DNA from 3 places in the Alteromonas sp. K632G genome. Region 2 is predicted to be linked to each of the others. Evidence: predicted binding sites of a transcription regulator. Region 2 holds the regulator's gene; each other region holds the start of a gene.
The links. Region 2 encodes sigma-54, which starts transcription at its own class of promoters, with help from an activator protein. Its sites were predicted from a motif close to GTTGGCACGNNNNTNGNNT; they were not measured.
Positions count from the first base shown of each region.

Region 1: the regulator sigma-54 is predicted to act here: its motif matches at 3,524-3,542, upstream of J5X92_RS00585 (flagellar assembly protein T N-terminal domain-containing protein).
Region 3: the regulator sigma-54 is predicted to act here: its motif matches at 2,072-2,090, upstream of xdp1 (exosortase-dependent surface protein XDP1).

Region 1 is NZ_JAGGDM010000001.1:148,405-153,894, reverse strand. It holds gene J5X92_RS00615 (protein-glutamate O-methyltransferase CheR) at 1-94, opposite strand, end outside; gene J5X92_RS00610 (chemotaxis protein CheV) at 109-1,038, opposite strand; gene flgA (flagellar basal body P-ring formation chaperone FlgA) at 1,247-1,969, shown strand; gene flgM (flagellar biosynthesis anti-sigma factor FlgM) at 2,073-2,405, shown strand; gene flgN (flagellar export chaperone FlgN) at 2,416-2,844, shown strand; gene J5X92_RS00590 (LPP20 family lipoprotein) at 2,960-3,451, opposite strand; gene J5X92_RS00585 (flagellar assembly protein T N-terminal domain-containing protein) at 3,756-4,889, shown strand; gene J5X92_RS00580 (transglutaminase-like cysteine peptidase) at 5,105-5,490, shown strand, end outside.
Region 2 is NZ_JAGGDM010000021.1:4,518-10,007, reverse strand. It holds gene J5X92_RS17860 (KpsF/GutQ family sugar-phosphate isomerase) at 1-641, shown strand, start outside; gene kdsC (3-deoxy-manno-octulosonate-8-phosphatase KdsC) at 641-1,207, shown strand; gene lptC (LPS export ABC transporter periplasmic protein LptC) at 1,204-1,782, shown strand; gene lptA (lipopolysaccharide transport periplasmic protein LptA) at 1,751-2,314, shown strand; gene lptB (LPS export ABC transporter ATP-binding protein) at 2,317-3,042, shown strand; gene J5X92_RS17835 (RNA polymerase factor sigma-54) at 3,118-4,602, shown strand; gene hpf (ribosome hibernation promoting factor) at 4,632-4,919, shown strand; gene ptsN (PTS IIA-like nitrogen regulatory protein PtsN) at 4,928-5,371, shown strand; gene rapZ (RNase adapter RapZ) at 5,410-5,490, shown strand, end outside.
Region 3 is NZ_JAGGDM010000015.1:123,656-129,145, reverse strand. It holds gene pssA (CDP-diacylglycerol--serine O-phosphatidyltransferase) at 1-721, opposite strand, end outside; gene xdp1 (exosortase-dependent surface protein XDP1) at 1,030-1,968, shown strand; gene xdp1 (exosortase-dependent surface protein XDP1) at 2,123-2,977, shown strand; gene prsT (XrtA/PEP-CTERM system TPR-repeat protein PrsT) at 3,082-5,490, shown strand, end outside.

The DNA of each region.
Region 1 (5,490 bases), on a different contig from region 2:
ATTGCTTGTTTTCCCCGAGTACTATTCCACATTGTTTCTCGAGGAAGTGCCGAAACTTTTCATAGCTTGCCGGCGACACATTTTTATTATCCAACCCCTACCGCTCCGTTATTCACAATCCGTCATTAACCACTTCTGAACTGCTGTTGCTAGTTCATCGGGGTGAAATTTCGCAATAAAGTCATCCGCTCCCACTTTCTGAACCATGGCTTGATTGAATACGCCACTTAAAGAAGTGTGAAGTACAACATGAAGCTTCTGAAGTTCTGGTGTATTTTTGATTTCCGCCGTAAGGGTGTAACCGTCCATCTCTGGCATTTCTATGTCAGAGACTAGCACCCCAATTCGCTTGGTAATATCACCATATTCTTCAGCGATTTCCTTCAAGCGGTTTAACGCTTCTAAACCATTCTTTGCTAGCTCGATTTCTAACCCGAGTGAGGTTAGCGCTTTTTTAACTTGGTTTCTTGCCACGGCCGAATCGTCAGCAATGAAGATAATTTTGTCTTCTTTACCTTCCGTAGAAAGCCCTTCAGCAACATCGGCGCTTACTTCTGCATTAAGCGGTGAAATTTCATTGAGGATTTTTTCTACGTCGAGAATTTCAATTAATTCGTTTTCTACTTCAGTAACAGCGGTTAAATAACTCGCTCGGCCTGTCCCTTGAGGGGGCGGCATGATGGCATCCCAGTTGGTATTAATGATGCGCTCAACAGCGCCCACTAAAAACCCTTGAACAGAACGGTTGTATTCAGCAATAACGATAAACGCGTTTGATAAGTCTTCAATACGCTTGCCACCTGTTGCCATGCTTAAATCAATGACAGAAATAGTTTGCCCACGAATATGTGCTACTCCGCGAACTAACGAGTTCAACTTTGGCATTGAAGTCAGTGGTGGACACTGAAGCACTTCACGTACTTTAAACACGTTTATACCAAAGCGTTGACGGCCATTAAGCCTGAACAACAATAACTCAAGACGGTTTTGACCAACTAATTGGGTTCGTTGGTTAACCGAGTCTAAAATTCCCGACATATCTCACCTCTTTTTAATACTGGGCATGATCATTGCCTTCACTAAAGAGAATAGACAATATCACTAAATGTATGCAGGTCAAACGACAGAAAAATGACGGTTTCGCTGCATGTACAACTTAATCACGGACGTACGCAAGTTATTGTCTCAACCTAATTTGTCTTATAAGCATAGACAATAACTCAGTAAGTGAACACGAAAAGTGACTATGAAAAATTTAAAAAACGTAAAATCTTGGCTTACAGGAGTTCGTCTGCCACTTTTCACTGTTGTGGTGGCCGTTGCTTTAGCGCCTTACAGTTACGCTGAAACAATGCACGATGTGGTGAATAAGGGCGCAAAGGAATACCTGCTGTCGGCGCTTAGTATACACGATGAAAACACCGATATTGCTGTGAGCATTGCTGAAGTAGACGAAAGAATTAATATTCCTCAGTGTCCAACCGGATTTCAATTTCACGCGTCTGACGAATCTTTGAACCAATCTTATGTTTCGGTGCGGGTAAGTTGTGGAAATAATGATTGGTACTTATTTACCAGTGCCCAAGTCACGAGAACGAAAGAAATTGTGGTTACGTCTGGCGCGGTTAGCCCGGGCACCGTACTTTCTGCGTCTAATTTAACGCTGGCATCGGTAGATATAAAGCGTCTTCGTTATAGTGCTTTTACCGATGTAGATGCATTAATTGGCGCTCGAATGAAACGTCGAATTGTTGATGGCCAAGCTGTGCAATCCAATATGCTATGCTTTGTGTGCAAAGGCGATAGAATTACCATTCGCGCATCACTTGGTGGAATGGCGGTTAAAACATCCGGAATAGCACAACAAGATGGCGTTATAGGCGATACCATAAAGGTGCTCAATGCCAGTAGCCAAAAGCCTGTCATAGCGGAAGTCGCCAGCGCTCAAGAAGTCGTGGTACACTTGTAGTTCAGCGTGCTAAAAAACTACGTTTTCGTTGTATAAAAGCCTAAAGAAAAGAAGGCTTGTGCCGATAACTTATACAGAGGCGAAAAGGTAGTGGAGAAATATTATGGCAATTAACAATGTAAACAATGGGTTACCAAAAACTCCCGTTGATAACACAAAAATTTCGCAACAGAATCAGACTCAGCAGTCGCAACAGCAACAAGCGACTTCTAACAATGCTTCTGTTGCTCAAGCACCACGACAAGATTCAGTATCCTTGACTCAGTCTGCACAGCAGTTGAATCAAGTTCAGAAAAAAGGTTCTGAAGCGCCTGTAAATCAGGAAAAAGTCGACCGTCTTAAAAAAGCGGTTTCCAGTGGTGAATACCGAGTAAACCCAGAAGTGTTAGCGAATAAAATCGCTAAGCTTGAGGGTGAGATCTTTGGCCGCAAATAATTAGGTTTTTATGACTAGTCATCTTTATTCAGCATTATCACAACAGGTCGCTAATTTAGAGGGCCTGTGCTTATTGCTGGAAAAAGAATTACATTTGATTAGCTCACGAGATGCAGAAACCTTGATGAGTCTGCTAGAAGATAAGTCTGCATTACTAGAGTCTATTCAGGCTACCGACCAAAAAGTCGAAGCCTTATATCGTCAAACTACAGACGAAACGATGAGTGCAGATGAACAAGGGTTAATGGATAAAGCGAAAAGTCTGTTAGAAGACTGTAAGTATAAAACCCAAATTAATCAGAAAGCCGTAGAGCAAGGACAGCTTCGCCTCACACACTTACGGAATCTGATGTTGGAAGTTCGCGCTAAAGAGTCGTTAACTTATGATAAGAAAGGTAAGCCAAATGCTGGCCGTTTAGGTTCAGGTATTAGCGCCTAGTCTAGTATCCGCGCATAATTAACGCACTCGTCATAAAATGCCAAAATAAGAATACAAAAAAGCGCGTTTAATACGCGCTTTTTTGTGAGTGCTATTTAGCCATACATCTAAATACTTAATAGTATTTAATGTCTTTAATTCTTTGTGGCTTCGCGGTCGTCAAATAAATGTCGTAAACGCGATGCATATCTAGTTCAAGCTCGGTGGCATAGGTATCTTCGCCCACAGGATAACTTTTTATTACTCTTGCCCCTCTAATGACTCCCTCTACAGAAGCCCGTAAGGTTTCATTATCCACCACAAGGCTAGACAGTGATTGATTACCTTCAATACGTTGTCCGTACACCTGCTCTGCAAGTTCTCTGTAAGCCTCTAGTTTTGACGCTTTAATTGCCATCAGGGTTTTCACCGTTTCGCTTTCCCCCCGCTGCGACATAATAGGGGCATAGCCTACGGCACTTAGGACAGGATAACTGTCTGGCTCGACCGTCTCCCATTCCACATGTTTATCTACAAATAAACTGCATCCTGGCAAACCTGTCAGAGCAGCGAATAAAGCCGCTATTGTCCATGCTCGACTACTTACCAATTTCTTAAAAAACACCATCAGAGAAACCTCATTCTCAATTTTTCTATTAGTGGATAAGCAATGTTTACGCCTAAATTTTAGATTTGAAACATTGGCATCTATTTCGCTTATATAAATTAGAGTAAAAATAGAAACAAAAACTGAAAAGAAACGGATTCAAAAAGAATACTGACTTAAATTAACTGATGTAGTGCTCGTTATCGCACTGCAACAAAAGGATACGACTGTGCTTGGCATACGAACATTCGCTAAATTGTTTTTAGTTAGCATCTCTTCTATTAAAAGAAGATATCAAGCTAGATGCGCCAATGTCGCCCTTTTTATGGCGCTGTTTTGCCTTGCTGCAGTAACGACAGGGCAAAGCCATGCCGCCTGGTATGAAGCCAAAGGCCAAGCCGTTATCGTAAATGGCAATAAAGAAAAAGCGCGCAGAGACGCCACTGAAGAAGCCCTAAAACAAGCTTTGTTATTCGCAGGTGCCTCGATTAGCAGTGTTCAGCAACTCACAAATGGGTTACTTGAAAGTGAAGATATTACCATTAGTAGTGCAGGTGAAGTGGACCATCTCGAGCTTACTGATGAAGTGTGGCACAGGGATTATGTTACCGTAAGCGTCAGGGCAGATATTTTTCCTGCGGCAAAACAATGCACCGCAGTTAAGTACGATAAGAATATTGCCACCAGTTACTTTATGGTGGAGAACCGCAATCATTTGGTTGAAGGAAAAATACCTAATTTTTCAGAGGCAGTGACAAGAAAGCTAGCGACCGAAATGTCGTCGCAGACACAGAATTTAAATTTAGCGTACATTGCTCCGCACACAACACGATGGGGAGTTAATGGGCTTGAAGAAAATGTGCGTGCATTGTCACAACAATCAAATGCACAGTTTGTTTTAATTGGCAGCATTAGTGACGTTAGTGTCGAAAGACAACGCCCCTCTTCTTTTGCATTCTGGAAGGAAGAAAAAGCCACCCGATACTTTTCGCTAAGCATTAAGGTTTTCGACGGTATAAATAGTGGCTTACTACTGCAACAAGATTACGTTACTGAAGCAAAGTGGCCTTTTGACAGATTTGCCGATGTAGATGAATTTTCGTCCACCTTTTGGCGCACAGAATACGGTAATGCGATTAAAAAGCAGATGCAGCAGTTAACCGCTGATATTGACGAGACTATTGCTTGTCAGCCCATGACTGGCCGAGTACTCAATGTTGCTGGTTCGCATATTTCAGTATCATTGGGGCGCGATAATGGCATAAAGAACGGTGATGAACTTTTTGTCTATCAAACCAGCGAAATTATCGACAGACACGGCAAGGCCTACTTGCAGTACCATATTTACCCCGGAGCATTTGTTGTTGAAAATGCGTATGGCAATACCGCCAAATTAATTCATAAAGACAGTGGCATTATTGCGAATATCCAAGAAAGTGATTTCGTTATTAAACGATAGCCGTGAAGATTCTCTTCTACATAGCACTTGGTTTCACATTTCCTCCATGCTATATCTATACTGAAGTATGAAATTCTATATATAAATGCAGGAGCACCGTCTATAAGGTGCTTATACTTTCGTATAATAAATAATTAAAAAAATAAATCATGACCCTTTCGATATTTGCGTCAAACTGCTTCGTAGTTTTAGCTCTTATGTTGACAGGACAGCAAATGAAGGATCATCTGTCTATAGAGTTCCCCGTATTAGAAATGGAAGTAAAAACACGATTTGGGGATGACAAAGCTCTAGATGTCAAAGCGTTAGAAGAAAAGCTAAGTCAGCTAAACAATCTTTCAGTATCCGCTCAGTTAGACGGTGTAAACCGCTTCTTTGACGAGCATATTCAGTACGCCACCGATGACATTGTTTTTAAACAAAAAGACTACTGGGCTACCCCTGCCGAGCTTTTTGGCCATTCCCGTGGAGATTGTGAAGATTACGCCATTGCAAAATATATAGCTCTGCTACACTTAGGTATTGATAGTGCTAAACTTCGCTTAATTTATGTTAAAGCTAAGATTGGTAGAAGCCGCGTAACGCAAGCTCATATGGTATT
Region 2 (5,490 bases):
CCATTGTGAAGCGATTAAATGTACCTGTTATAGCAATGACCAACAGCGTAACTAGTTCGTTAGGACAGCACGCAGACGTGGTATTGAATATTAGTGTAGAAAAGGAAGCGTGTTCTTTAGGGTTAGCACCTACCTCTAGCACCACCGCTACCTTGGTAATGGGTGACGCCCTTGCCGTAGCCCTACTAGATCGCAAAGGTTTTACCTCTGACGACTTTGCGCTTTCCCACCCGGGTGGCAGCTTAGGCAGAAAATTACTGCTGAAAGTGAGTGACATCATGCTCACAGGTAGCGAATTACCCTTGGTAGACGAAAACGCCCTGGTTGCAGAAGCACTATTGGAGATATCCAAAAAGGGGCTGGGTATGACCGGGGTTATCGATAGCGATGGTGTTTTAGTCGGAATTTTCACCGATGGTGATTTACGTCGTATTTTAGATGCCCGCATAGACTTGCATACCGCCACGGTTACGCAGGTGATGACCAAAGGCGGTAAAACAACCATGCCTGAACAACTCGCCGTAGAAGCGCTAAATGTAATGGAAACTCATAAGATAAGTGCGCTTATGGTAACGGATGATGCCCGCAAGCCTGTGGGCGCATTCAATATGCACATGCTACTTAAAGCGGGAGTTTTATAATGAACGACACCCAAACAGCCGTAAATACACTTTATACCGCTATGCCAACGGCGTTGTATTCCTCGTTAAAACAAGTTCGATTATTAGTTTGTGATGTAGACGGTGTGTTTTCAGATGGCCGTATTTACCTTGGTAATGCTGGCGAAGAGTTAAAAGCATTTCATACCCGTGATGGCTATGGTGTTAAAGCGCTTGTGAATTCAGGTGTGGCAGTGGCGGTTATTACGGGCAGGCGTTCTGCCATTGTCGAAAATAGAATGAAAGCACTGAATGTCGCACACATTGTGCAGGGTGAAGAAAATAAATCTGACGCCCTTGCTGAACTGATGGCTCGCTTATCACTTAAGCCCGAGCATGTGGCGGTAGTAGGTGACGATATGCCTGATACGGGCATGTATCCTCACGCTAATGTAAAAATTGCGGTAAAAGACGCCCACCCTGCGGTTGCACAGCAAGCGAATTGGATCACCACGTTGCCCAGCGGCTTCGGGGCCGTTCGCGAAATATGTGACACCTTGCTTCAAGCAAACGACAAGCTACACGGAATTCAAGGTGCTAGCGTATGAAGGTATTAGGTTTTGATCGATTAGGCTTAAGTATTTCGGTGTTATTTATATTGGCATCCGCCCTGTATATCCCTATTTGGATGGACGAAGACCCTGCTCAGCAATCTGATCAAGGGCCGGACGCATTAAAGCCTGCATATAAAGCCAAAAACCTAACGACCACCTTATACAATCAAGAAGGACAGCTAAATCACAAAGTATTTGCAGCGTCGATGGAACATTACGACCAATTGGGCTTTGTTTTATTCCAAAAGCCCAGATATACATTGTATACCGACGATGCACAGTCACCGTGGGAAGTTACCGCGACAGAAGGCACTTTGTATAATAACGAATTGATACAGCTAGAAAATAATGTCGTTATTGAAAACCAAAGTGTCGATGACTTTGTAAGAACAATACGCACAGCGTTTATAGAGATAAACCTGTACACTAAGCAAATGACATCTGATCAGCCCGTGGAAATACGTGGCTTACAATATGTGATTAACAGCAATGGGTTTAACGCTAATTTGCGTACCCAGGAATACGAGTTAATAGACCATGTACAAACCATTTATTCGCCTAGCCACTAAAGCATTAGCGACTAGCCTCGCTGTTAGCCTATTTGCTACTGCGGCTATAGCGGCTGAAAGCGACTTTAATAAACCGATTAAAGTTGACTCGAAATCGCAATTTGTTGACGGTAAAAACAAAACCTCATTGTTTAAAGATGATGTACGGATTACTCAAGGTTCTTTGGTGATAAATGCCGATGAAGTTGAAGTGATTGCCAGCGAAGGTGATGGACGAGAGATATTCGTGGCTCGCGGCAAACCAGCCAGCTATTCGCAAAAACTTGAAGACGGTGCTCCTGTCACAGCGAAGGCCAACGAAATTCGCTATGAAGTAGTAAATCGAACTATTTCTTTACAAGGAAATGCTGAGCTACAGCAAGACACCAGTAAAGTACAAGGTGATAAGATTACCTTCGACATGGTCACTGAACAATTACTTGCAACAGGCGGCGAAGACGGCGAAGGTGGCAGAGTCACTACCGTATTTACCCCTGAGGCAATACGTAAAGCGTCATCGAATAACGAAGACGATAAGGCGGACGACAATTAATCATGGCAACGTTGAGCGCACAGAGCCTTGCAAAGGCGTATAAAGCACGTCAAGTGGTTCGCGATGTAAGCTTATCAGTATCGACGGGGCAAATCGTTGGATTACTCGGCCCGAATGGTGCCGGTAAAACGACTACCTTCTACATGATTGTTGGCTTAGTTCCTCTAGATAAGGGCAAAATCAGTATTGATGACAGCGAATTAACCCACGAGCCCATGCACGAACGTGCTCGCCGCGGTATTGGGTATTTGCCGCAAGAAGCCTCTATTTTTAGAAAATTGACGGTGTTTGAGAACATCATGGCTATCTTGCAAACCCGTAAAGGGTTAAGTTCATCAGAACAAGAACAAGAAGCCGATGCGCTACTTGATGAATTTAATATCAACCATATACGTAATAGTACGGGTATGAGTTTATCCGGTGGTGAACGCCGCCGAGTAGAAATCGCACGAGCATTAGCAGCCGATCCGCAATTTATTTTGCTTGATGAGCCATTTGCTGGTGTTGATCCTATATCGGTTAATGATATAAAGAAGATCATTCAACATCTTCGTGACAGAGGAATTGGAATCCTCATCACCGATCACAACGTAAGAGAAACACTGGATGTGTGTGAGAAAGCGTATATTGTGAGCCAAGGCGAACTCATCGCGCAAGGGACGGCAGAACAAGTTTTAAGTAATCAGAAAGTAAGGGATGTATACCTAGGAGAACAATTCAGGCTATAGTTACTGTAACCGAATTGTCATTTTCAGTTTTAAGCACGGGTATATTCACAACAAGAGTTTAAAAATAAGACGTAGATGAAACCATCTTTACAGCTAAAGTTCAGTCAACAACTTACCATGACACCGCAGTTGCAGCAGGCAATCAAGCTGCTGCAGTTGTCTACGCTCGACCTGCAACAAGAGATTCAGGAAGCACTTGACTCAAACCCTCTTTTAGAAGTTGAAGAAGGCGGTGATGACCACCCTGTTGAGAAAAACAACATGGACGGCGACGACCCTTCTGTAGAAGCTGCTCCTACTGCTTCTAGCGATTCATTAGAAGCTGGTGACGCGCTTGAAAAGAACGATCTTCCCGACGAGTTGCCAATCGACAGCACATGGGATGAGTATTACTCGGCCTCTTCTGCCCCCGCTCCTGGCCCATCGAATAATGATGACGACCAATTGTTTCAGGGTGAAACCACCGACAATATTCAAGACCATTTGCTTTGGCAGATGCGCTTAACCCCGTTTTCAGATACAGACCGCGCCATTGCTACCGCCATTATCGACTCAATTGATGAATCTGGTTACCTTAACGTACCCATTGAACAGATTTTAGAATCGGTAAACTCTGACGATGTTGAAGAGTTGGTAGAAATGGACGAAGTTGAATGTGTACTAAAACGTATTCAAATGTTCGACCCTATTGGTTCAGGTTCACGTACACCGCAAGAATGTTTGCTCGTGCAGCTTCGCCAGTTCTCAGACGATACGCCATGGCTTACCGAAGCCAGACAGCTTATTAATGAGTACTCAGACCTGCTGAGCAGCAAAGATTACCGTACGTTAATGCGCAAGAGTCGTTTGAAAGAAGATCAACTTCGCGAAGCCATGCGCTTATTGCAAACGTTGAATCCTCGTCCTGGCAGTGCATTAATTACTAAAGAACCCGAATACGTTATTCCTGATGTTTCGGTAAACAAAAAGAATGGCCGTTGGGTAGTAGAACTTAATCCCGACAGCTTGCCAAAATTAAGCGTAAATCAACAATACGCTGCCATGAGCCGACGCTCTAAAAACAGCAGCGATTCGCAATTTATTCGCTCGCATATGCAAGAAGCCAAGTGGTTTATAAAAAGCCTTGAGTCAAGAAACGACACCTTGATGAAAGTAGCAAACTGTATTGTGCAGCAACAAATGGGCTTTTTCGAGCACGGCCCAGAAATGATGAAACCAATGGTGCTAAATGATGTCGCAGAAATGGTAGATATGCATGAATCCACCATTTCACGAGTCACCACGCAAAAGTATATGCATACCCCTCGTGGCATTTTCGAGTTGAAATATTTCTTCTCTAGCCATGTAGCAACGGAATCTGGTGGTGAGTGTTCATCTACCGCTATTCGCGCACTAATTAAAAAGCTTGTGGCAGCGGAAACGCCCAGCAAGCCATTAAGCGATAGCAAGATTGCTCAATTGTTGGCCGAACAAGGCATTAAAGTAGCCCGGCGAACAATAGCAAAATACCGGGAATCGTTATCGATTCCGCCGTCAAACCAACGCAAAAGCCTTATTTAAAGGCCTTGATAATTTAAGGAAGACGAAATATGCAAATCAACCTTACCGGTCATCATGTCGAAATTACTGATTCTTTGCGTAGCTATGTCGATACTAAGTTCAGCAAACTAGAGCGTCACTTTGATCACATATCTAATGTGCATGTCATCCTGAACGTCGAAAAACTCAATCAAAAAGCCGAAGCCACCATGCACCTTAGCGGCGCAGAAGTGTTTGCTTCATCTCATAATACAGACATGTATGCGGCGATAGACAGCATGATCGACAAACTCGACAGGCAAGTTATCAAGCATAAGGAAAAGCTGAAAAAGCACTAAATATTAGTATGGAAATTCAAGCCATAGTAAGTTTGGACCGCACCGAGTGTGCGGTTCAATGTAACAGTAAAAAACGTATTCTAGAGATTATTAGCGACATTGCTGCTAAAAATAATCCCGACATCGATCAGGCTAGTGTATTAAATAGTCTACTAACCCGTGAACGAATGGGGAGTACGGGTATTGGCAATGGTATTGCTCTGCCCCACGGTCGATTACCGGGCTTAGAACACGTTATCGCCATTATTGTAACCAGCAACCCTGCCATCGATTTTGATGCGCTTGACGATCAGCCCGTAGATATATTCTTTGCCCTATTAGTGCCAGAAGAGAAAACAGAAGGTCACTTACAAACACTCGCTACCGTGGCGGGTAAGCTAAGTGATAAAGAAACGGTGAAAGCCATTAGGCGGGCCTCCACCAGTGATGACATCATTACGGCTTTAAGCTAAAAAAGCACTGCACCATATTTTAAAAGGGAGAAATGCAGGTGAAACTGATTATTATCAGTGGTCGATCCGGTTCAGGAAAATCAGTTGCGCTACGTGCCCTTGAAGATTTAGGTTACTAT
Region 3 (5,490 bases), on a different contig from region 2:
CGTCGTTCAATGTAACTTTATCGACGGTTCTAAATGTATTGATTGGGCCAGCAAGCGCGTAAAGAGAAAACACAATAAAGAGTACCAAAGCAGGCTCTGTTGCTACCACCACAAATATAAGTAGCACAATAAGCAGCCCTACGAAAGGAACCTTCCCATGCCAATTCAATTCTTTGAATGAATTGTATTTGAAGTTACTCACCATTAGTAGGCCAGCGAAACCAGTGACTAACGCCACTACAATTCCGTAGTCTGTACCTACAGCATCATATTCAACGCCTACCCAGACTAAGCCAGCAACTACTGCTGCTGCTGCTGGGCTAGCCAAGCCTTGAAAGAAGCGTTTATCGGCAATACCAACTTGCGTATTAAATCGCGCTAAACGTAGGGCAGCACCTGCCACATAAACAAAGGCAGCTAACCAACCGAACTTACCGAGCTCAGTTAAGCCCCAGTTGTATGCCACTAACGCCGGCGCCATACCAAATGACACCATATCGGCCATTGAGTCATATTCAGCACCAAAATCGCTTTGCGTATTCGTCATACGCGCAACCCGGCCATCTAATCCATCAAAAACCATAGCAACAAATATAGCTACCGCTGCTGCTTCAAATCTTCCTGTCATTGAAGACACTACTGCAAAAAAGCCTGAAAATAGACCCGCAGTGGTTAATAGATTGGGAAGAAGATAAATCCCTTTTCGCTTTTGTTCAGACATAAGTCCTCATACTTCTATATGTAATGCAGCAATTATTTCATAGATATTGTTTAACGCCTAGCAAAGTAAATTCTACGTATGCGTTATCTATAAGTAATAGTGTGCGACTTGGTTTAAGTTTACATGCGCAAACTTATCTAATAACTAGGTATACGCCCACATACCTTTTTTAGCTCACCGTTCAGTTATCATACAAATCCATGTTGAAACTAGCGATACCTTTTACGCCGCCTTAAAAGTTGTACTTCTGCTCAGTAAGAAGAGGTATTCGCGCCCAAGCCCAATTAGGGTTTATAAGGAACACCGCCATGCGCAGTTTATTTAAAAAAGTAGTACTACCATCGCTACTCTTATTCTCATCAACCACAGCAATCTTCGTTGCTGGCAATGCGCAAGCTACCTATCACAACAACCACAATTATTCTTATTGCGGTAGCGGTAGTTCTAATAGTAGTAGCAACCAAAACTCATCCTGTAATTCTGCGTTGGGTGAGCATACTTATGATTTAGTAGAAGACGGGGTCTATCAAAGTACAAATGCCAACGACTCAAATATCAGCATAGATGGTGTCAGTATATCACTTGCCGCCTTTTCTGATACTCAGGGTGTTTACAACGAAACCGTAGTAGGTGCAGATTTAGAGAAAATATCTAATCAATGGGCCTATGGTGTTACCAACAACGACGAAGCAATTTACAGCGGTAACTCTGATCACGCCATAGATAACCTGAATTACAATTATCAAGGTAGTAACGCTGCGTACAGAAGCGGGACAACCAATGTTGAGAGAGACTACGACTTCGTACTTCTTTCTTTCGACCAAGCTGTAACCTTAACCGGTGCAAGTTTCTCTTGGCTATATGACAGTAACGACAGTCAAATATCTGTTGCAGCATTAGGAAACACTTCAACGCTGACTTCCGGGGTTAATACTTGGAGCGATATAGTTGCAGATGCATTGACGTCAGCATCTTTTGATATAGAGAACTGTGAAACGCTAGATCACCGCGCCGACTTTACCTTTACTGAATCTTCTCAGTATTGGCTTGTTGGCGCTTATAATACCGTTTTCGGTAACATAGGCGGGTATGTAGGTAACGATGCATTCAAACTTGCTAACATAGGTTTTTCCAAAACTGAGACACAAGCGCCCCCCGCCCCTACAGAAGTTACTGAGCCAGGTACGCTAGGACTGCTTATGGCATGTTCATTATTTGTGATGTGGCGCCGTAAGAAAAGCATTTAAAGTTATTAGACTTTAGATCACTGACAAGTGGTTGTACCTGTCAGCTTTTTTTACTACCATAAAAACAACATCATTAAATTATAAAAAAATCAACGACATAACAAATGGCACAGTAAATGCTTACTAACTATTATTATGGTAAATATTAGTGGTAATGAAACATATGAAAGGCTTAACAAGTTTTGCGTTTAGCGTAGCTGTATTATTGACCGGAAACGTTCTGGCTGATGATAGTCTCAGTGAAGCAACCTATTCTCTTTCTGAAAATGGAATTACTCAAACTTTAACTCCATCTGCCTCACATGGTTCTGTGATCAACATTGATGGAACAGATGTTTATGTCGGTATTACAGCATGGTCGGACACAGGGAACTTAAGCAGTTCTTCGTCTGAAGATACAAAATTAGACCAAGGCGACATCAAAGGCTGGAGCGAATACGGCAACGTCGGTTATGGCATCTTGAATGACGATTATTCGTGGGGTGGAGATAGTCATTCGGCTGATAATTACAATGATGACGGTAAAGATGATTTCGATATGTTTTTACTGAGTTTTAGTGAAGACGTGACTCTTCAGGGATCATCATTTTCTTGGGTAAATGGAAATAATGGAACCAAAGAGGTGACTGTTGCGGGGTTAAGTGACATTAATTCGTTTAGCGATAGCGTAGAGTCAACATGGGCTAGTGTTTCAAGTTCTATTGTTGCGGGTACACTCGGTCACTTTGGTATAGGCAGTAGAGACAGTTCAACAAATTTGTATGAATCTAAATTTACGACGTTAACGAATTCTGCAAAATACTGGTTAGTCGGTGCATATAATACTGTTTTTGATGATAGTTCAAGCACTTATCACGGAGTAGGCTTTAAGCTTTCTTCACTTGACCTAGCGATTCAAAAATCTACAACGCCTCCACCGGCTCCAACACCGGTTAGCGAGCCAGGTGCACTTGCGCTGATGAGTATAGGACTTGGCCTTTTAGCTTACCGCCGTAAGCGTCGCGTTTAATTGTTTTAATACGCAGGGAAAACACGTATCTTTATAAGGTGGCTTAGGCCACCTTTTTTTATGCTATTTTTAAGCTTGTAGCTGGGTAATATTTTAAGGTAATTATGGATTTGGTTAATAATAAAAAAGGTTTTTTCAAGCGAGCACTTGTCACGGCTATCGCGACCTCAATTTTTGCTTTCAATAGTTTCGCAACAACTTCTGAAGATTATGAAAAAGCACTCTCAGCTTTTAACGAGACAGCTTACGATGAAGCCTATATACACCTAAAAAACAGCTTACAAAAAGATCCCGAAAACCTTGCTGCAAAAATGTTGATGGGTGAAATTTTACTTATTAACGGTTATTTAAACGCAGCTGAATTGGAATTTGTAGAGGCGCTAGAAATGGGCGCCGATATAAATTTATTGGCTGAGTTGCTGGGCAACACTTGGCTGTTCATGAACAAGTATCAAAGCATCGTCGATTTCACCGATGTGGACAAGTTATCTGGTGACGCTGAGCGGGAGTGGTTACTGATAAGAGCTACCGCGTGCGTTCGATTAGAAGATAGTGAATGTGCGCTTAAAGATTACAATACGATTGTGGCCTCTTCACCTAATTTTGTGCCAGCGATAAACGGGCTAGCCTCTATTGCTTTGCAAAACGAAGAGTTAGTTGAAGCCAACCAACTTATACAGAACGCGATTTCCATCGAGCCAGAAAACGCTATTTCATGGAGATTAAAAGGACAATTAGCTTACCGTCAAGGCGATAAAGATGCCGCTACTGCCAATTTACAAAAAGCGCTCACGTTTAACCGAAACGACCCTATTGCGCTTCGTAATTTAGTTGATCTTTATTTAGAAGCGAAAGACTACGATACGGCAAAATTGTTTGTTGATGAGATTATTGAAGATACACCAAACGATCCTTTAGCTATCCTGTTGAACAGCTGGTTGCAAAGTAGAGATAACAAAGAGGCCATTGATAATAAAAAGCTAAAAGAGCTAAATGACTTTATGGCGCAACTGGATCCAGAGTTAATTACCTCTCAACCTATGTTGCTTTATATCAGTGGTTTAACTAATTTTTTCAATAACAACATGGAAACTGCGGCTAAAGATTTTTCCGCTTATCTGCAAAAAGAGCCCGAAGATTTGCAAGCAGTACTAATGCTCAGTCAAGTTTATATGGCTACCCAGCAAGACAAACAAGCACTGCTACTTCTAGAACGCTATCAAGAACCTTTAATGGAAAACCCCGACTCTGCACTTATGTTGGGTGATCTTTTCATTCGTCAAAAAAAGTCATTTAAAGCTGAACGACTGCTTCGAAATTTGGAAGAAAAATATCCTGATGAAGGAAAACTTCAACTATTCAAAATTAAGTTGATGGCGGCTAGAGGCAAACAAGAGCAAGCCTTGTCTATTCTTCAAGAGAACCTACCAAAATACACACAAAATGCCGGTTTCCTATTTACTTATTCGTTAATGAATTTGCAAGCAGAGCGTTTTGAACCAGCCCTTGAAGGGGCTAACTTGCTAAACAAGCTATTCCCTGATGAAGCCGAGGTTTATAATTTAAAAGCCGGTATTCTTATTAGGCAGGGGCAACTAGAAGCGGCAAAAGAAAATATCGAAAAAGCACTCGAGCAAAACCCCACCCTCTTTCCTGCAAAGTTTAATTTAGCAGCTACAGAAAGTCGGTTGGGTAATGTTGATGAATCAAACGTGCTGGTAGAAGAGTTACTTATCCTATCGCCACAGCACAGTGAAACCCTAATGTTGAAAGCGTTCAACATGACTAAACAGGGCTATGTAGAACCAGCGAAACAGATTTATCTCGATGTACTTACCTTAGACCCATCGAATGTGGGTTCAAGAGAAAGACTGTCATCCTTGTATCAACAGCAAGGTGATACAAAAAATGCGTTGTATCACTTAGATCTATTGTTAAAGGATAACTTCGATAACGCAGAGTACTTACTTCGAAAAGCATCGCTACTCATAAACTCAAAGCAGCTTACTGAAGCAGAAAAAACGCTCAATATTGTTCGAAACTTTATTAACGACAACCCAAGAGATTTAGTAACGTATTCCGATTTGATACGCTCGCTAGGCAACAATGACCTGTCGCTCAACGCGATGGAGCGGGCATACAGTATTTCGCCAGAGAATAGCTCTATTTCTCTACGGTACGCCAGTTTACTGCTCGACTTACAAAACAATACTAAAGCTAAATCACTATTAAATGGCATGCCAAAAGCAAAAGAGCAAACTCCAATTTATTGGTATTTGATTGGCCGTTTAGAAGCTAATTTGAACAAAGACAATGCAGCAGTCGATGCTTACCTCAAGGCTCTGGATGTTAATCCAAGCTTTTCTCAAGCTTTCGTAGCCATTTATAATTACGCATTGAACGAAGAGTTTGTAGATACCTTTCTATCTAAATCTAGAGAATTAATAGCAGAAAATGACGCTAATTTATTAGCGAAAAACTTACTAGCGCAATATTTGTTTTTCATTCGAAAT